3 regions of the Streptococcus sp. HMSC073D05 genome follow, and region 1 is predicted to be linked to each of the others. Evidence: predicted binding sites of a transcription regulator. Region 1 holds the regulator's gene; each other region holds the start of a gene.
What was found. Region 1 encodes Rex, which represses fermentation and respiration genes when NADH is low (regulators of the CRP and FNR family bind a similar motif). Its sites were predicted from a motif close to TTGTGAANTANTTCACAA; they were not measured.

Region 1 (6,906 bases):
ATGCCATGTTATTCTCACCATTAGAGAAAGCCAAGGCGGGTATGAAGATCTACATCACGGATAAAGAAAAAATCTATACTTATGTCATCTCGTCTGTTGAGACAGTGACTCCGGACCGTGTAGATGTTATTCAAGATCGTGAAGGCGTTAATGAGATCACCTTGGTGACCTGTGAGGATGCTGCAGCGACTTACCGTACGATTGTAAAAGGAAATTTGGAAACCTCTGTTGACTATGACAAGGCTCCAAAAGACATCCTGGATTCATTCAGCAAGTCTTATAATCAAATGCAACTTTAAGAAAATAAAGCCCGAGACAGAAATGTCTGGGCTTTTTCTATGTAGGAAGCTAGGAGAAATTCTTGTAAAATTGTAAGAGATTGGTAATATAATGTAAGGAACTTGTCATAATATTAAGGGAAAATCAGTATATAATAAAGGGGAAAGAGTATGATAAGGAGGTAGAATAGTGACAAAAGAGCGAATTTATCATCTCTTGCATCATTTCTATAATCTCTTAGTAAACGATTTTCCACGAAATGGTTTAATTACGAAAGGAATCTATGAAGTAGAGCAGGTCTACCAAGCTTTAGAGGCCATTCCTCAGAGCCAGGAGTACTTGATTCGCTGTGAAATTCAACAGTTTTTAAAAGAGCTTGAACAAGTTCAAACAGGTTACCAGATCCGCTTTAATAAAGATGAAGTCTTAGTGTTAGATGATTTGAAGGAAGAAATCGCCTGTAAATAATGCAAGGTCGTCGTTTTCTCTATTTATTACGAATTAATAAGTGAGGAGGAAATTATGTACGACATATCATTTATTGAACCATCTTTGCTTCCTAGAGAACGTTTGGTTTCTGAAGGGGTAGATAAGCTGAGTCATCAAGAATTGCTATCCATTCTCTTACGGACAGGTAATAAGAAAAAAAGCGTTTATGAGATTGCACAAGGTCTTTTGAGTTCGGTTAATAGTTTAAAGGAGTTAAGTCAATTAACCCTAGAGGAGCTACAGGAAATCTCAGGTATTGGCCGGGTGAAGGCCATCGAACTTCAGGCTGTGATTGAGTTTGGACGAAGGATTCATAAAGACGAATTGATGAGTTCTGAACAGATCATGAGCAGCCAGAAATTGGCCCATAAAATTCAACAGGAAATCGGCCATAAGAAACAGGAGCACCTGGTTGCCCTCTATTTAAATACGCAGAATGAAATTATTCATCAGCAGACCATTTTTATTGGAACCGTGAATCGAAGTATTGCGGAGCCACGTGAAATCCTGCATTATGCACTGAAGCACATGGCAACCTCTATCATCTTGGCTCACAATCATCCATCTGGTGCCGTATTTCCCAGTAAAAATGATGATGAAGTAACGCAACGAGTTTTAGAGGCCTGTGAAGTGATGGGTTTAACCCTATTGGATCACTTGATTGTATCTGAAGAAAACTATTATAGTTACCGTGAAGAGACAGATTATTTGGTATAAAAAAGAGAGTGGGACAGAAATCAGTAATTCGTTAGAATTCGATTTCTTTGTCCCGCCTCCGCACAGTTGAGTAGGGCTGTAAAAGCTGATGAAATCAGCGTAGTAGAGCCCACTCAACCACTGCATCTTGCTCGATAATCCAAGACAATTGAGAGGCTAGGACTTTTGTCCCAGCCTCTTTTCTTGTTAATGTATAAATCTTTATTCTTCGTTTTTTCGCATGAAATAAAGGAGTGTTTGCAATTCACTGGTGAGATCGACATATTGGACGACGACGTCTTTAGGAACTGTCAGATGGACCGGAGAAAAGCTTAGAATTCCTTTGACACCGGCATCTACTAAAAGACTAGCCACTTCCTGCGCTTTAATACTTGGGACAGTTAAAATTGCTGTTTGAATGCCTTCTTTTTTGAGATTCTCTTTGATCGTAGAAATCCCATAAATGGGGATCCCATCCTTACTTTTGGTATTAATCAGTTCATGATCATCTACATCAAAAGCCATGACAATTTTCATCTTATTGCGTTCATGGAAGCGATAGTTGAGGAGCGCACTTCCCATATTTCCGATCCCCACAATAGCGACATTGGTAATAGCATTATCATTTAAGAGATCCGCAAAGAAGTTCATCAGTTTTTTTACGTCATAACCAAATCCCCGTCTTCCTAATTCACCAAAATAAGAAAAATCTCGGCGAACGGTAGCAGAGTCAATCCCAATTGCATCAGCAATTTGCTTGGAATTGGCGCGCTCTATTTTTTCAGAGTTAAAGCGTTTAAAAATGCGGTAGTAGAGCGATAAGCGTTTTGCTGTTGCGCGTGGAATTGGAGTATTTTTATCATGTTTCACAATATCACAACCTTTCCCTCTTATTGTATAGGAAGATTGTGAAAAAATCAACTATCTAAAGCGGTTTTTAAAAAATATTTTTGTCTAAAGAAAAAGCTGATGGCGATGGAGAGTTCCATCAGCATCAGCTTAGTTTTCAGCTTGTTCTACCTTTTTCAAAAAAGCATAAAGTCCATCGACTCGTCCTGTATAGGGGAGCTTTTCCCCCTTGTATTCAATGGATACGATTGAGTAAGAGTCAGGCAAGGTTACACAGCCTGAAAAAGCTAGGATACAGGCTGCAAGGTCAGGATAAGTAGTCGTTCGTTCTACTTGGTAAGCATCGATATAAGTTAGGGTTACCATATTAGGCCTCTGTTTTGTTGAAAATTTCTCTTTCGACAAGACTATCCATTAAGAAATAGAATTTTTGTTGGATAATGTCATTTTCTGGATTTTTAAAGATATTAACCAGGCGAAGTCCAGACTTGTCTGTAATATTGATCTTAAAACCTGTCAAATCTTTATTGAAAATAATTTTAAGTAGGAAGCCTTCGCCGCTATTTGGAACGGCTTCGAGCAAACGATTTAACTCGTAATTTCCAACTTTGGTAACAGCGAATGTATTGTCACGTAAGGTATATTTTTTAACATTTGGGTGTAGACTATAGGTATATTTGCAGTCTTTCAATGAAACACTTGTTTCAAAAGCCATATTGTTCTCCTATGATAAAATTTCTTTAAGTTTTGAGAGGAAGTCTTGAATCTCCTCTACGGTATTGAGTTCTGAAAAACTAATTCGAAGGGATTCTTTTAGGCGTGAGCTATCTTTTCCATAGAGCGCCTCAAGGACATGGCTGGGTTGAACTGTACCAGCGGTACAAGCAGAACCTGTAGAGACAGAAATTCCAGCAAGATCGAGTCGCATCAGTAAAACGTCATTTTGGACACCTGGAAAGCCAAGATTCCAAACAAATGGAAGATGATCTTCATTCGCATTAACGTAGTAGTCGTAGGCTGCTAAACCATTGACTAGTTCTTGGCCGAGTTTTTGAACCTGGTTGAAATTTTCTTCTTGATGAAGTGTAGCTTGCTGAAGCGCGGTTGCCATCCCGACAATAGAAATGAGATTTTCCGTGCTGGCTCTCATCTTACTTTCCTGATCCCCACCGTGTAAGAGATTATCAAAATCTGGGACGGCTGCATAAAGGAAGCCGACTCCCTTTGGTCCGTGGAATTTGTGGGCAGAAGCACTGAGAAAATCAATTCCCAACTCTTCGGGATAGACAGGGACCTTTCCAATTGCCTGGACAGCATCAACATGAAAGGCAGCTGGAAGATCTTTTAAGAGTTCTCCGATTTCTTTAATCGGTAGAAGATCGCCTGTCTCGTTATTGGCAAACATGGTAGAGACAAGAATGGTATCCGGTCTAAGCGCCGCCTTGATATCACGAGCCTGAATGCGTCCATCTCTTGGTTGGACGATCGTCACTTCAAATCCGAAACGTTCTACAAGATATTCGATGGGTTCTAGAACCGCATGGTGTTCCAAAGCGGTCGTAATGATGTGTTTGCCATCTGCTTGGTGTTTCAAGCAGTAGCCTTTTATAACGGTATTATTACTTTCTGATCCACCTGAAGTGAAGAAAATACGATTTGGAAGAGTATGGAGAGACTGAGCAATCTGCTCGCGAGATTCTCGGAGGAGTTTACTAGCCATCCGTCCATGAGCATGAAGGCTCGATGGATTTCCAAAAGTGGTCTTCATAGTTGCAGACATTTTATCAATGACTTCAGGTAGAAGGGGAGTGGTTGCGGCATTATCAAAATATATCACATTAAGACCTTATTTCTTGTGGTAGGCAAATAGAGGACTAACAGGTTTTCTTTCTTGAATACGAACAATAGCTTCAGCGATCAGTTCGCTAGCTGTCAGATAGTTGATATTTTTAGGTGTTGGTCCGTTTGGAGCAACAGAATCGGTTACTAAGATTTCTTTGATCGGAGCTTGGTCTAATAACTCGACAGCACCTTTTACAAATAAACCATGACTTGATACAGCATAAATTTCAGTAGCTCCTTCGCGTTCAACGATTTTCGCAGCTTCTGAGAATGTCTTACCAGTATTGAGGATATCGTCAATCAAGATCGCTTTCTTATCTTTGACATCCCCGATAATATAGCCATAATCACGGTTCGCATCATCTTGCTCGTAATCAATGATGGCAATCGGTGCATCAAGATATTCTGCTAAACTACGAGCGCGTTTGACACCAGAGTTTTTAGGGCTGACGACTACGACGTCAGGTCCTGTTAGACCTTTATTAATGTAATGTTCTGCAAAAAGCGGAATGGTAAAGAGGTTATCCACGGCAATATCGAAGAAACCTTGGACTTGCACTGCATGGAGATCCAGAGTGACGACACGATCCACCCCAGCTTTGACCAACATATTTGCGACAAGCTTAGCAGTAATTGGTTCGCGAGGAGCAGCAGTCCGGTCTTGGCGAGCATAACCGAAGTAAGGCATGACCACATTGACAGTATTTGCGCTGGCCCGTTGGCAAGCATCCACCATAATTAAGAGTTCCATCAAGTGATTGTTGACAGGGAAACTGGTTGATTGAATGATATAAATATCATATCCACGAACACTTTCCTCAATATTGACTTGGATTTCACCATCTGAGAATTGACGGGATGAAATTTTCCCAAGTGGAACCCCAGCATGATCCGCGATTTTTTGCGCAATCTCTGGATTTGAATTGAGAGAGAAGAGCTTCATATTTTTTTTATCTGACATGTGATTCCAACCTCATTTAGATTTTTGATCTTAGCACTATTTTAGCAAAAATTTGCGATAATTTCAGCTATTTTACAATCTTTCCGCCAATCTTGCGATTTTATTTTTTGCAGCTTTGTAGACGATTCCATGCTCTTTGATGAACTGATGGAAATTTTCTTCCTGCTCAGCGGTTTCGACCTCGATTTCTAATTCATAATCTTCAGTGTCTAGATAGAGACTGTGGTCTAGTGCCACCAATCCTGCAGCTGTTTCTTTTTCGAATCGTTCTGTTGTAAGGCTTCCCCAGACAGCGAGTTGCTCAACAGAGATTTCTTTAGAGATTAAGAGGTTTTTGATTTCTCCGTCAGGAAACTGTTGGTGTTGAAGGATCGCCTCGGTTTCTTCTGGGCTGAGGTTTTGATTGTACTCGAAATGGCCAACTGCTTCAGGGACCTTGAGAGTCAACTCAGCTTGATCTGTGAAAGTACGCACCCGCAAGGCCATTTTTTCCTTACGGATGAGCTGGTCGGGGGTATCGATATAGTGATTGGTTTGGACAACCAATTCTGTATCATCAAAAAGTGGAAGGAGGGATTGGTACTCCTCCTTGTCTAGCAAGGTTTTGTATTCAATTTCTAAATGGTTCATTTTGTAGTCCTTTGCTTTTTTTCGAAAGCGATTCATGATATAATAAGAGATGTGTTTATTGTATACAAAAATGGTTCAGATTACAAGGTGGTAGGATGGCAATTGATTGGGAAAACTTCTTAGATCCGTATATCCAAGCAGTTGGGGAATTAAAAATCAAACTGCGTGGGATTCGTAAGCAATATCGTAAGCAACAAAAGCATTCTCCAATCGAGTTTGTCACAGGACGGGTCAAGCCGATTGAGAGCATCCGTGAAAAGATGATCCGAAGAAATATTTCTGAAGAAAATCTGTCTCAGGATATGCAAGATATTGCTGGTCTTCGCATCATGGTTCAGTTTGTGGACGATGTGGATGAGATCCTAGAGGTTCTGAGACAACGGCAGGATATGCGCGTGGTCCAAGAGCGAGACTACATCCGCCACAAGAAATCAAGTGGCTACCGGAGTTACCACGTCGTGGTCGAGTACCCGGTTGATACCATTGATGGAAATGAAACGATCTTAGCAGAGATTCAAATTCGGACCTTGTCCATGAATTTTTGGGCAACCATTGAACACTCGCTCAATTATAAATATAAAGGAGACTTTCCAGACGAGATCAAAAAACGCTTAGAGACGACAGCAAACCTGGCCTATCTTTTGGATGAAGAGATGGGGGCAATTCGGGATGCGATTCAGGAGGCTCAAGCCCTGTTTGATCCACTTCATCGTAAGTTAAATGATGGCGTTGGAAATAGTGATGACACAGATGAAGACTACAGGTAAAAAAGTATCCATTATTCGCAATCGCAAGCGTCAAAGTGAAGAGGTTTTTCAGCAGTTGCGCTACAAGCTTCGGAAAAATAATTTTATTTTGACGGAGAAGCACCCGGATATTGTGATTTCAATTGGTGGCGATGGAATGTTGCTATCGGCCTTTCACAAGTATGAACACCAGTTGGATCGGGTGCGATTTGTTGGCGTCCATACCGGACACTTAGGATTCTATACAGATTACTTAGACAGTGAAATCGATAAGCTGGTTGAAAATTTAAAATATGATACAGGAGCTAAGGTTTCTTACCCTATTTTGAATGTCAAGATTACTTTCGAAAATGGGGAAACCCGTACCATGAGAGCTTTGAACGAAGCGACGATTAAGAGAAGCGACCGGACCAT
Region 2 (6,906 bases), on a different contig from region 1:
GACAAAGTAGACCATTTGCGGTAAGATATTGTTCGGGCACCTCATTTTGAGGTCGGAGCTCCCTAAGGATTAGGGAGCTATTTTTGTTTTTTCTGCAAAGAGGAATGGCCTCTACAACATTAGAAGAAGAGGAAAGCACATGTCAACAAAATATATTTTTGTCACGGGTGGTGTCGTATCATCCATCGGGAAAGGGATTGTCGCAGCAAGTCTTGGTCGCTTGCTCAAAAATCGTGGATTGAAAGTGACCATCCAAAAATTTGACCCTTATATCAATATCGACCCAGGGACGATGAGTCCTTACCAACACGGGGAAGTATTTGTCACAGACGATGGCGCAGAGACAGACTTGGACCTTGGACACTATGAACGCTTTATTGATATCAATCTGAATAAGTACTCAAATGTGACGACAGGGAAAATTTATAGCGAAGTCCTTCGAAAGGAACGTCGTGGAGAATACTTGGGCGCGACTGTACAGGTTATTCCTCATATCACAGATGCTTTGAAAGAAAAGATCAAACGAGCAGCGACGACGACGGATTCAGATGTCATCATCACAGAAGTCGGGGGAACAGTTGGAGACATTGAATCCCTTCCATTCCTTGAAGCTCTTCGTCAAATGAAGGCAGATGTTGGTGCTGAAAACGTTATGTACATCCACACCACTCTTCTACCTTACTTGAAGGCTGCGGGAGAAATGAAAACCAAGCCGACCCAACACTCTGTGAAAGAATTGCGTGGCCTTGGAATTCAACCAAATATGTTGGTCATCCGTACAGAAAAACCAGCGGGTCAAGGAATTAAGAACAAGTTGGCTCAATTCTGTGATGTGGCACCAGAAGCTGTCATCGAGTCACTTGATGTGGAACATTTGTACCAAATCCCATTGAACTTGCAAGCACAAAATATGGACCAAATCGTTTGTGACCATTTGAAATTGGATGTTCCTGCAGCAGATATGACAGAATGGTCTGCAATGGTCGATAAGGTCATGAACCTCAAGAAGCAGGTCAAGATTTCCTTGGTTGGAAAATACGTAGAATTGCAAGATGCCTACATTTCTGTCGTTGAGGCCTTGAAGCACTCAGGGTATGCCAATGATGCAGAGGTCAAGATTAATTGGGTCAATGCCAATGATGTGACAGCTGAAAATGTGGCAGAACTCCTTGGAGATGCGGATGGGATCATTGTCCCAGGTGGTTTTGGTCAACGGGGAACAGAAGGAAAAATTCAAGCCATCAAGTATGCGCGTGAACAGGACGTCCCAATGTTGGGTGTCTGCTTGGGTATGCAGTTAACCTGTATCGAATTTGCCCGTCACGTTTTAGGCTTGGAAGGGGCCAATTCATCCGAATTGGATCCAGAAACCAAGTATCCAATTATCGATATCATGCGGGACCAAATCGATGTGGAAGACATGGGAGGAACGCTCCGTCTCGGTCTTTACCCATCTAAACTCAAACGAGGATCAAAAGCAGCCGCTGCCTATGACAATCAAGAAGTGGTGCAACGTCGCCACCGTCACCGTTATGAGTTTAACAATGCTTTCCGTGAACAGTTCGAAGAAGCAGGATTTGTCTTCTCAGGCGTTTCACCAGACAACCGTTTGGTCGAAATCGTTGAAATCCCAGAAAACAAATTCTTTGTTGCTTGCCAATACCACCCAGAATTGTCAAGCCGTCCAAACCGCCCAGAAGGACTTTACACAGCCTTCATCACAGCGGCAGTTGAAAACCACGATAGCAAATGAGAATCAAGGCTGGGCAATAAGTGTCCAGCCTTTGGACTATAATAGTAATAACTACATGACGCAGTGGTTGATTGGCATCTTTGTTCGCTTTCCAAGCTCCAAAGATGACCTAATCAACTGTGCGGGGGTGGGAAGACGAACTCTTTTTAATTAGTCGGAGTTCTTTCCCACTCCCTTTTGTGAAAAAATGACAAACTCTGAAAAAAGTTTGAAAAAAATCTTGACAAAAAAGTCGTTGATTGATATACTAGTAAAGTACTCAATCGCGGGGATGGCGGAATTGGCAGACGCGCAGGACTAAGGATCCTGTGACCGCTTTAGGTCGTGAGGGTTCAAGTCCCTCTCTCCGCATCGGATCAAGATAGCTTCGGCTATCTTTTTTTTGTTTTCAAATTTCTTTGTGGTAGAATAGGTGTGAGATGAGGTGAGAACATGAAGAAAAAGTATCTGGTTTTGGTCGATGGCCTCTTTGCACTATTGGGAAGTGCCATTAATTTTTTCGGTCCTATCCTGATTTTAGCGATGGCGATAGGCGCATACAAGGATACTTTTAGATATTTTATTGCCTTAAACATATGGAATGTTTTCATTTTTCTAATTGCGATGGCGTCTCAGTATCTGCTCAGAGATGAAAAAAGAATCAAAAAATGGATTCTTCATCTCTTTCTGATAGCGGGCTTTATTCTCTTTCTTGCGTCAATCCCTGCTGTGGGTGAGAATATTCCCGTTCTTGAGGGAGTGCTAAACGGACTTCTTGGAAAAATATTTACCGACAGTCAGTTATTTGCTGCTTATTTCTATTCTCAATGGGTTGCAGCGGTATCCTTTGTGATTTGCGGGATTGCTTTTCTCCTTTCGTTAAAAAATTTTAAAGAGAAAGATTGAAAGGGGTTAAGCTCCTTTTTTGCTTTTTGAATAGGATGGAAGTCTTAGGAGGGAGAGGGTTCCTCCTCATTTATCGTAAGAAATCGCTTAAAGCCACAGGAAAAACTAGCAATTTCATCTAAAAAGTGATAAAATAAACAATGTAAGTGGGATTAACCCCACAAAAATTTATAGGAGGCCTATAACAAATGGCAATCGTTTCAGCAGAAAAATTTGTCCAAGCAGCTCGTGACAATGGTTATGCAGTTGGTGGATTTAACACAAACAACCTTGAGTGGACTCAAGCTATCTTGCGTGCAGCAGAAGCTAAGAAAGCTCCAGTACTTATCCAAACTTCTATGGGTGCTGCTAAATACATGGGTGGTTACAAAGTATGTAAAGCCCTTATTGAAAACCTTGTAGAATCAATGGGTATTACTGTACCAGTTGCTATTCACCTTGACCATGGTCACTACGACGATGCTCTTGAATGTATCGAAGCTGGTTACACTTCAATCATGTTTGACGGTTCACACCTTCCAGTTGAAGAAAACCTTAAATTGGCGAAAGATGTCGTTGAAAAAGCTCATGCTAAAGGTATCTCAGTAGAAGCTGAAGTTGGTACTATCGGTGGTGAAGAAGACGGTATCATCGGTGACGGTGAATTGGCACCAATCGAAGACGCTAAAGCAATGGTTGCTACAGGAATCGACTTCTTGGCTGCAGGTATCGGTAACATCCACGGTCCTTACCCAGCAAACTGGAAAGGTCTTCACCTTGACCACTTGCAAAAATTGACTGAAGCTGTTCCAGGATTCCCAATCGTATTGCACGGTGGATCAGGTATCCCTGATGATCAAATCCAAGCAGCTATCAAACTTGGTGTTGCAAAAGTTAACGTGAACACTGAATGCCAAATCGCATTTGCAAATGCTACTCGTCAATTCGTACGTGAATACGATGCAAACGAAGCAGAATACGATAAGAAGAAACTCTTCGACCCACGTAAATTCTTGAAACCAGGTTTCGAAGCAATTACAGCAGCTGTTGAAGAACGTATCGACGTATTCGGTTCAGAAGGCAAAGCTTAATTGAAAACAGGAAAGCAAGGTCCCATGTGGATCTTGTTTTTTTGTATGGGAAAAGTTGCTTCCGGGATTTAATTTTTGTACAATATGCCTATGAAAAAATTTAAACAGTTTTGCTGGATCATTTTTGTTTTTCTTATCCTTTTTCTAGGAGGCACATTTGGTTTTCACCAACTTAGTTTGCAAAAAGAAAGTAAGCTTCTGACTCCTATCGGTAAAGAGGTGACGGTCAATGGACATCGAATGAATGTCTCTGTTAAAGGAGAAGGATCTGAAACAATCGTTTTTCTTTCCGGTGCAGGTATCGCCTCTCCTATTTTAGACTTTAAGAATCTATCAGATTCCCTATCCAAAAAATACAAAGTTGTTGTCGTGGAGCGAGCAGGATATGGTTTTAGTGAAGATAGTGATCGTTCAAGAGATGTGATGGAGGTCCTTTCTGAGACCCGTCAAGCTTTGGCGCAAGCTCATGTTTCAGGTCCTTATGTGATTATTTCGCATTCTATGGCTAGTTTAGAGAGTCTTGCTTGGCAAGAGAAATATCCAAATGAAGTGAAGGCTTTGATTGGTCTGGATTGGGCCTTGCCAGCGAGTTATGAAGATTTAAAAGAACACCCAACTCTCATAACCTTAGCCTATTGGACGAGTAAGATTGGCCTGCTCCGTTATTTCCCAGAGTCTGTTTACCTGAAGAATTCTGACTTGACTAAAAGTGAGCGTCAGCAATACCGATTTTTAGCTTACAAGCAGTTGCTGTCGACGGCTATGCTCAATGAGACCCGAACTGTAAAGAAAAATGCCCAAAAGGTTAGTAAATTTACCATTGATCCCAAAATCCCTGTACTTCTCTTGGTTTCAAATGGGGAGGGAACCAGCTTTAGCCAATCAGAGTGGCAACGTTATGCAGAGAGATTTGCAAGCGACCAGTCTAATGTTCAAGTCGACTATATGGATGCGCCTCACGACCTCTATCATTATCAAAGCGATGCTATTGTTTCTCGTATTAAAGAATTTTTAGAGAATAATTGAGGGCTTAAAAATCCATTGAGACTGATGATAATAATTAAATGCTGAAGGATTAACAGTAGAATCGTTAATTTTCTCGATTAAAAAAATTCTTTTTCTTAACAATAAGCCTGCCCCTAAGGGCAGGTTTTTTGGTGTCTTAAGGAAACTATTTAACAGAATTTTTGATTAAAAGTTTCATTTTAAGAGAGAAATCTCTAATTTCATAATCTATAAGCAAACGCTTGCATTCCTTTTTTTATTAGATTATAATAGGTTGGTATAAAGCCTTCTGTAATAATATTGAGTAAGTGTAGAAAGTAAGGATTTAGAATATTTGTAGTCAAAAATACAATGTTGCTTCTTACGATAGGGAGATAGATATGGCAATGATAGAAGTGCAACATCTTCGGAAAAATTTTGTGAAGACAGTTAAGGAGCCGGGGTTAAAGGGAGCCTTGCGCTCCTTTATTCATCCTGAAAAGCAGACCTTTGAAGCGGTCAAGGATTTAACTTTTGAAGTTCCAAAAGGGCAGATTTTAGGATTTATCGGGGCAAATGGTGCTGGGAAGTCAACCACCATCAAAATGCTGACAGGAATTTTGAAGCCCACATCTGGCTTTTGTCGGATTAACGGCAAGATTCCGCAGGATAATCGCCAAGATTATGTCAAGGATATTGGAGTCGTTTTCGGACAACGCACCCAGTTATGGTGGGATTTGGCTCTGCAAGAGACCTACACGGTTTTGAAAGAGATCTATGATGTACCGGACTCGCTTTTCCATAAGCGCATGGACTTTTTGAATGAAGTTTTGGATTTGAAGGAATTTATCAAGGATCCTGTGCGGACTCTTTCACTAGGTCAACGGATGCGGGCGGATATTGCGGCTTCCTTGCTTCACAATCCCAAAGTTCTCTTTTTAGATGAACCGACTATTGGTTTGGATGTGTCGGTCAAGGACAACATTCGTCGGGCCATTACCCAGATTAATCAGGAGGAAGAGACAACTATTCTCTTGACTACTCATGATTTGAGTGATATTGAGCAACTCTGTGATCGGATTTTTATGATTGATAAGGGGCAAGAGATTTTTGATGGAACGGTTAGCCAGCTCAAGGAGACATTTGGAAAGATGAAGACTCTCTCCTTTGACCTGACGCCAGGTCAAAATCATCTAGTCTCTCATTATGAGGGTTTGCCTGATATGTCCATTGATAGACAAGGAAATACTCTCAATATTGAATTCGATAGTTCCCGCTACCAGTCGGCCGATATTATCAAGCAAACCTTATCTGATTTTGAGGTCCGTGATTTGAAGATGGTAGATACGGATATTGAAGATATTATCCGTCGCTTCTATCGAAAGGAGCTCTAAGATGGTCAAATTGTGGAGACGTTATAAACCCTTTATCAATGCAGGGATTCAGGAGTTGATTAGCTATCGAGTCAACTTTATTCTTTATCGGATTGGCGATGTCATGGGTGCTTTTGTGGCTTTTTATCTATGGAAGGCTGTCTTTGATTCCTCCCAGGAGCCTTTGATTCAGGGCTTCAGTATGGCGGATATCACCCTCTACATCATCATGAGTTTTGTGACTAATCTTCTGACTAGGTCGGATTCTTCCTTTATGATTGGTGATGAGGTCAAGGATGGTTCCATTATCATGCGCTTGTTGCGACCAGTGCATTTTGCGGCTTCTTACCTCTTTACGGAGCTTGGTTCCAAGTGGTTGATTTTTATCTCTGTTGGACTGCCATTTTTAAGTGTCATTGTTTTGATGAAAATCTTATCTGGGCAAGGGATTGTAGAAGTGCTGGGACTAACTACCCTTTATCTTTTTAGCTTAACGCTGGCCTATCTGATTAACTTTTTCTTTAATATCTGCTTTGGATTTTCAGCCTTTGTATTTAAAAATCTTTGGGGTTCCAACCTACTTAAGACTTCCATAGTGGCCTTTATGTCTGGGAGTTTGATTCCCTTGGCTTTCTTTCCAAAGGTCATTTCAGATATTCTGTCCTTCTTACCTTTCTCATCCTTAATTTACACTCCGGTCATGATTATTGTTGGGAAATACGATGCTAGTCAGATTCTTCAAGCACTTTTGCTTCAGCTTTTCTGGCTTATAGTGATGGTGGGCTTGTCTCAGTTGATTTGGAAACGAGTCCAGTCATTTATCACCATTCAGGGAGGTTAG
Region 3 (6,906 bases), on a different contig from region 1:
CGGTTGGATTGAAGTGCAATTGGAAGATGGCTCAACCAAGAAAATCGGGATTGAACGGGCCCACTTGGAAGAAGATGCTGGTAAGAACACGCACGGAACAGACGGCTTCTCTTACGTAGACCTTAACCGTCAAGGGGTTCCATTGATCGAAATCGTATCTGAAGCAGATATGCGTTCTCCAGAAGAAGCCTACGCCTATTTGACAGCTTTGAAAGAAGTCATCCAATACACAGGTATCTCTGATGTCAAGATGGAAGAAGGATCGATGCGGGTCGATGCCAACATTTCCCTTCGTCCATACGGTCAAGAGGAATTTGGTACCAAGACTGAGTTGAAGAACTTGAACTCTTTCTCAAACGTCCGTAAAGGTCTTGAATACGAAGTTGAGCGTCAAGCGAAAATCTTGCGTTCAGGTGGGGTCATTCGTCAAGAAACACGCCGTTATGATGAGGCCAACAAGAGCACGATTCTTATGCGTGTCAAAGAAGGGGCAGCGGATTACCGTTACTTCCCAGAACCAGACCTTCCCTTGTTTGAAATCTCAGATGAGTGGATCGAAGAAATGCGTACGGAGTTGCCAGAGTTTCCAAAAGACCGCCGTGCTCGCTATGTGGCAGAGCTTGGCTTGTCTGACTATGATGCCAACCAATTGACAGCGACGAAAGTCACTTCTGACTTCTTTGAAGCAGCCGTAGCCCTTGGTGGAGATGCCAAGCAAGTGTCTAACTGGCTCCAAGGTGAAGTGGCGCAATTCATGAATGCAGAAGGCAAAACACTGGAAGAAATCCAATTGACACCAGAAAACTTGGTCGAAATGATTTCCATTATCGAAGATGGAACCATTTCTTCTAAGATTGCCAAGAAAGTCTTCGTTCACTTGGCAAAAAACGGTGGCGGTGCGCGTGAATACGTCGAAAAAGCCGGATTGGTACAGATTTCAGACCCTGAAGTCTTGATTCCAATCATCCACCAAGTCTTCGCAGACAATGAAGCAGCCGTAGCCGACTTCAAGTCAGGTAAACGGAATGCGGACAAGGCCTTCACAGGTTTCCTAATGAAAGCAACCAAAGGCCAAGCCAACCCACAAGTAGCCCTCAAGTTACTTGCCCAAGAATTGGCGAAGTTGAAAGAAGATTGATAGAAAAAGAACCAGCCGAGAGGTTGGTTTTTACTATCCATAAAATTGTGTTAGAATAGGAAAGACCATTACATATCAACTAGCATTAGGAGGAGTCACATGAACAAATTTTTAAGAGTTTTATTTATCCTAGTCATTATCGCTATGTCTGGAGCGATTATCTTCCAACTATTCTTTCCATCCTATATGGGAAGTCATTCGGGATATGGTATTTCTGTCGGTTGGCAACGGGAGATTGGGATTTGGAATATGGCAGTCCTTGTGATCTTGATTGCCGTCAATCTCAAATACGATTGGTTTTATCTTCGGACGGTACTAGTGGCCTTGATCATCGGTGGGTTTGGAATTGGGACCAATCATCTTTTCAGTTATTTTCACTATCATCTGCCGGTCAATGGGATTGGTGCGCTTGAAAATTATCTCCTAGTCCTTGGTTGGATTGTTGGGTGGAGATTGGAATCTTCTCGGATCAAGAAGAAATAAAAAGGAGCAGTCAAAGGGCGGCTCTTTTTTCATCTTCAGTTTTTTCTTGACAAAGTTTGTGAAAAGGCTTACAATGGATTTGTTGAGTTTCCTGAAAAGGAAAATGCAAATCATGGAAATATAAAGGAGATTATCCTATGGCTACTATGAAAGCAGCTCGCTGGCATGCAGCAAAAGACGTTCGTATCGAAGAAGTGGAAGTACCTGAAGTACAACCACATCAAGTAAAAGTGGCAGTTAAGTTCACAGGGATCTGTGGGACGGACTTGCATGAATATTTGGATGGACCGATCTTCATCCCAACTGAAGAACATGTGTATTCCGGTCAAAAAGCACCGGTTACTTTGGGACATGAATTCTCTGGTGAAATTGTAGAAGTCGGAAGTGATGTGACTCGTGTCAAAGTTGGTGATCGTGTAACGATCGAACCAATTCTTGCAGAGCACAACTTAATTGGTGATTATAACCTCGATCCAAACTTGAACTTTGTCGGACTCGCTGCAGATGGTGGTTTTGCGAAATATTGTGTTCTTGATGGTGATCTTGTCCATGTGATTCCAGATAGCTTGAGCTATGAACAAGCCGCTCTTACAGAACCTGCTGCGGTTGCTGTGTATGCCGTTCGTCAATCAGCTTTGAAAACTGGAGATACAGCTGTTATCTTTGGTTTGGGCCCAATTGGTCTTTTGATTGTTGAAGCCCTTCGTGCAGCAGGAGCATCAAAAATCTATGCGGTTGAATTGTCTCCTGAACGCCAAGCGAAAGCAGAAGAATTGGGAGCAATCGTTGTGCGCCCAGAAGAAGGAGAAACGATCGTCGAAGCCATCCATCGTTTAACAGGTGGGGGAGCAGATGTTTCTTATGAAGTTACTGGGGTCCCAGTTGTTTTAGGCCAAGCCCTTGCAGCAGTTCATAAAGCTGGGGAATGTATGGTTGTATCTATCTGGGAACGTGAAGCTAGCATCAATCCAAATGAATTCGCTATTCAAGAAAAATCCCTCAAAGGAATTATTGCCTACCGCCACATCTTCCCTAAAGTCTTGGAATTGATGGAACAAGGCTACTTCTCTGCTGAAAAATTGGTTACTAAGAAAATCAAATTGGAAAATATCGTTGAAGAAGGATTTGTTGAATTAACACAAGATAAATCCCAAATCAAGATCTTGGTTCAACCTGAATAAGCTAATAAATTTATATGAAATAAAGTAAGGCTGAAACGTGTAGTTTCGGCCTTTTATGATACAATAAAAGTAAGGAACAGATTTGGGAGGGGACTATGTCAAAAACCATGAAAGGAACGCTCATGACCTTGATTGCAGGAATTGCTTGGGGCTTATCAGGAGCTTGCGGCCAGTACCTGATGGCTCATGGATTTACAGCAATTGGTTTGACAACGATTCGCTTAGTTTTTTCAGGAGCTGTACTACTGCTTCTTGCATATCTAGCGGACCAGGAAAAAGTAAAGGCCTTTCTAACAGACCGCTCGTCATACATCCCCTTGCTTTTATTTGCATTTTTGGGTTTGTTAATGACCCAATTGACTTATTTAGAAGCGATTGATGCGACTAATGCAGGTACTGCAACTGTTTTGCAATATCTCTGTCCTATTGGAGTTTTGGCCTATTCTTGTGTTAAGGACCGAGTAGCTCCGACAGTATCTGAAATCTTTTCGATGATCTTAGCCATCGCAGGGACCTTTCTCATTGCAACCCATGGTCAACTCAATCAATTGGCAATCACTCCTAAAGGGCTAGCTTGGGGACTTGTTTCTGCCTTTGCCTATGCCCTCTACATCATTCTGCCTATTCAGTTAATTCAAAAATGGGGTAGTATGTTGGTGATTGGTATCGGTATGCTCATTCCAGGACTTGTGATGATTCCCTTCACAGGAAGAAGACTTTTTCATGGCCAATATAGCATGGATAATCTAATGGGCTTAGTTGGCTTAGTGGTGATTGGGACCATATTTGCCTATACGGTCTTTTTGAAAGGGACAACTCTGATTGGACCGGTCAAAGGTAGCCTTCTTGCAGCTATTGAGCCTATTTCGGCTGTATTTTTTGCCTTTGCCATTATGAATGAACATTTCTTTGCCATTGATTTTATCGGAATGGCTATGATCCTCTTTGCGGTCCTCTTGATTTCCCTCAAGGATCTCATGATTCAAAAAGAAAAAGGAATCTTGTAAAACCAAAACCAATCATATTTTAGTTAAAAGGTTGAGACGAAGGTCTTGGCCTTTTTGTAATCCTCGCCCTCTGAGGGAGAGTTATCACTATATAGCGTATACATAGCTAGAAAAAGATGTTAAAATAGAACAAAACTTTTTTAAGGAGATGAGGATGAAAAAGATTTTTAAATGGACCCTATTTGCTGTAGCGACCTTGAGTTTAGCGGCTTGTGGAACCAGTGCTCAAAAGACAAATTCGCAGCAAGCAAAGACAGAAAAAGCAGCGAAAAGCTCTGCATCTGACGGTCAAGTCGAGGTGAGTTTAAAAGGAGGGCAATACATCAAACCACCTGTCCTCAATGACTCAGAAGACGGAAGCTATTTAGCCCTTCAATTGGAATTTAAAAATGTTGCCAAAGAATTTATCAACGTGTCAGATTCAGATATCACCATTTACGATGCGGATAATAACAAGGTCAAATTGCAGTCAGGAATTTATGACCACAGTGAAGCCTTCCAACTGCTCAAGAGTGATCAGTTGGCCCAGGATAAAAAATTAACCGGCTATATCGTTTTTCCAGTCGAAAAAGGTAAAAAATATGAAGTGCAGTATGAACGAAAAACCTATAGCTCTGATAAAAAATCCAAGCCTTTAAAATTTGCGGTGGATTCTTCTCAGTATGAGGACAAGGTGGAAGCTTCCACTCTTCTAGCAGATGAATACATCAATCAAGTTTACTTCAGTGGCCAACGAAAGGTCAAAAAGGATGATGCTTTTGTTTTGGGAACTGATTTGAAAAAGGAAGCCAGTGATTTCCGTGCGAAATTTGCAGCTGACTTCACTCGCAAACTACATGATTACCAATTCCCTGAAGAAGAAGTGACCCAGTTTATCGATGCTTATGAAAAGGAAAATGCTAAGCGCGCAAAATTAACCTATAAGGTTAAACAATATCTCCCAGACAAGGTAGTCATTAGTCTAAATCCTGAGACAGTCAGCATGGAAAAGACGATCTTAAACCACATGCAGACCTTCTATCAGGAACATCGAAAAGACTACCCAGGGATCATCGAAGCAAACCAGGCTCAAAACAAAGCCTATAGAGAGGAAATGATGGCTTCTCTTGCAGATCGTCCCTTGACGACGCCGGATCGGTACGACTACCAGTTGACCTTTGTTAAGAAAGATGGCAAATGGGAAGTAGAAAAAGCCTATAATAGTGATAGCTTTATGGAAAAATTCGAGGGAAATCTTTCTTAATGCTGAAGTTGGCACTCCTAGGATATGAATCTAGGAGTGTTTTTGTCTATAGTTTTAAACTATATCAAAACCCAAGAAACAGAAATTAGACGGAAATACCTATTAGTGATAAAATAATTTTAAGTTTGAAAGGAGATGAAGGCTTGTGTCTTTTTCTTATGAAGAGTTAGCAGAGATTCGCCACTATATCCACCAACACCCAGAATTGTCTGGTCAAGAATACCAGACAACCGCCTTTCTAAAAGAGCGTTTAGAAGAGTTGGGGATTCGTATTTTAGAGAGTGGATTAAAAACGGGTCTGATTGCAGAAATTGGGTCCGGCCAACCGGTGGTGGCACTTCGAGCAGATATCGATGCCCTTCCAATTTTGGAACAAACAAATCTGCCCTACCAAAGTCAGAATCCAGGCATCATGCATGCATGTGGCCATGATTTTCATCAAACCAGTCTTCTGGGAGCAGCAGCTCTTCTCAAGGAAAAAGAAGACCAGCTTGAAGGGACCGTACGCTTGATCTTTCAACCAGCAGAAGAAATCTCAGAAGGTGCTTCTGATGTTTTGGCAACAGGACTGTTGGAGGATGTTCAAGGAATTATTGGTTTTCACAACATTCCTCAGCTAAAAGCAGGGCAACTTGCCTTGAATGCTGGAGCTATGATGGCAGGGGTTGAGAAATTCAAGGTTACCGTGACAGGGGTTAGTAGCCATGCTGCGAGACCGGATTTGGGAGTTGACACTGTAACGGCTGTCACAACCATGGTTCAGAACTTACAATTATTAATTTCACGGACCGTTTCTCCTTTTGAAACAGCTGTTTTGTCCATTACGCACCTGGATGTGGGCTCAACCTGGAATGTGCTCCCAAAATCAGGCTATTTTGAAGGAACCATTCGTTCCTTTAATCCGAGTGTGCAAAGAGACTTGAAGGCACATTTTATTTCTATCATTCGACACATTGCAGAAAGTCTGGAAGTAGATGTGGCTTTTGAGTGGGGTGTGACCCCGCCCGTTACCTTTAATGATGAGGAATTGACGCAGGTGGTTTGGGAAGCTTCACAAGGTTTGGCTGAAGTGATTCCAGCAAATCCTTCTACTGCTGGAGAAGACTTCGCCTTTTACCAAGAGCGAATTCCTGGAGTCTTTGCCTTTATCGGTTCGAATGGAGAGCCGGATGCGCCAGACCTCCATCATGATCACATGACCATCGATGATGCAGCCTTTGAGGTATCGGTTCCCTATTATGTTGAAAATGCGCAAGCTTTATTGCGATATTTTAAGGCCAAAGAAGTGTGATAAAGAAAAACTATCACCTCCATAAAAAATATATATTAGGCAAGTAAATGCTTTTTTGATAAAATTAAAAAATACTTTTAAAATGGCGTTTTATGTGCCTGAAACGAATAAGGAGATCCTATGAATCTAAAAAAAGTGATTAAGTATTCTGCTTTAGGATTAGTTGCAGTCCTTGCAACCAGTGCTTTAGTAGCATGTTCATCTGGTAAATCAGCCAGTGGTAAGAAAACCATTGAAGTTGGGACTGTTGGAACAACAAAACCATTCTCTTACGAAGAAAAAGACGGCAAGCTAACCGGTTATGAAATCGAAGTTTTGCGTGAAATCTTCAAAGGTTCAGACAAATATGAAGTAAACTTTAACAAAACAGAGTGGTCTTCAGTCTTTGCTGGCTTAGATAGTGACCGTTTCCAAATCGGTGCCAACAACATTAGTTACTCAAAAGAGCGGGAAGAAAAATACCTCTATCCAAATCCATATGCTCGCAATCCATTAGTATTGGTCGTACCAAAAGATTCTTCTATTAAATCGTTGGATGACATTGGTGGCAAGAAAACAGAAGT

Region 2: a site for Rex is predicted at 2,762-2,779, ahead of HMPREF2832_RS02450 (class II fructose-bisphosphate aldolase). Genes of this name have one in related genera too.
Region 3: a site for Rex is predicted at 1,678-1,695, ahead of HMPREF2832_RS00390 (2,3-butanediol dehydrogenase). Genes of this name have one in related genera too.

Annotation. Positions count from the first base shown of each region.
Region 1 is NZ_KV807489.1:83,165-90,070, reverse strand. Features, by position in the region: gene HMPREF2832_RS03810 (class A sortase) at 1-299, shown strand, start outside; gene HMPREF2832_RS03805 (hypothetical protein) at 469-747, shown strand; gene radC (RadC family protein) at 802-1,485, shown strand; gene HMPREF2832_RS03795 (redox-sensing transcriptional repressor Rex) at 1,687-2,334, opposite strand; gene HMPREF2832_RS03790 (DUF4649 family protein) at 2,464-2,679, opposite strand; gene HMPREF2832_RS03785 (DUF1831 domain-containing protein) at 2,681-3,028, opposite strand; gene HMPREF2832_RS03780 (cysteine desulfurase family protein) at 3,038-4,150, opposite strand; gene HMPREF2832_RS03775 (ribose-phosphate diphosphokinase) at 4,160-5,116, opposite strand; gene HMPREF2832_RS03770 (CYTH domain-containing protein) at 5,189-5,746, opposite strand; gene HMPREF2832_RS03765 (GTP diphosphokinase) at 5,842-6,513, shown strand; gene HMPREF2832_RS03760 (NAD kinase) at 6,497-6,906, shown strand, end outside.
Region 2 is NZ_KV807483.1:263,841-270,746, forward strand. Features, by position in the region: gene HMPREF2832_RS02435 (CTP synthase) at 140-1,753, shown strand; tRNA gene HMPREF2832_RS02440 (tRNA-Leu) at 2,019-2,104, shown strand; gene HMPREF2832_RS02445 (hypothetical protein) at 2,186-2,638, shown strand; gene HMPREF2832_RS02450 (class II fructose-bisphosphate aldolase) at 2,827-3,708, shown strand; gene HMPREF2832_RS02455 (alpha/beta hydrolase) at 3,793-4,734, shown strand; gene HMPREF2832_RS02460 (ABC transporter ATP-binding protein) at 5,094-6,086, shown strand; gene HMPREF2832_RS02465 (ABC transporter permease) at 6,088-6,906, shown strand.
Region 3 is NZ_KV807481.1:13,879-20,784, reverse strand. Features, by position in the region: gene gatB (Asp-tRNA(Asn)/Glu-tRNA(Gln) amidotransferase subunit GatB) at 1-1,138, shown strand, start outside; gene HMPREF2832_RS00395 (hypothetical protein) at 1,238-1,621, shown strand; gene HMPREF2832_RS00390 (2,3-butanediol dehydrogenase) at 1,759-2,802, shown strand; gene HMPREF2832_RS00385 (DMT family transporter) at 2,898-3,809, shown strand; gene HMPREF2832_RS00380 (DUF4352 domain-containing protein) at 3,964-5,052, shown strand; gene HMPREF2832_RS00375 (amidohydrolase) at 5,198-6,343, shown strand; gene HMPREF2832_RS00370 (amino acid ABC transporter substrate-binding protein) at 6,464-6,906, shown strand, end outside.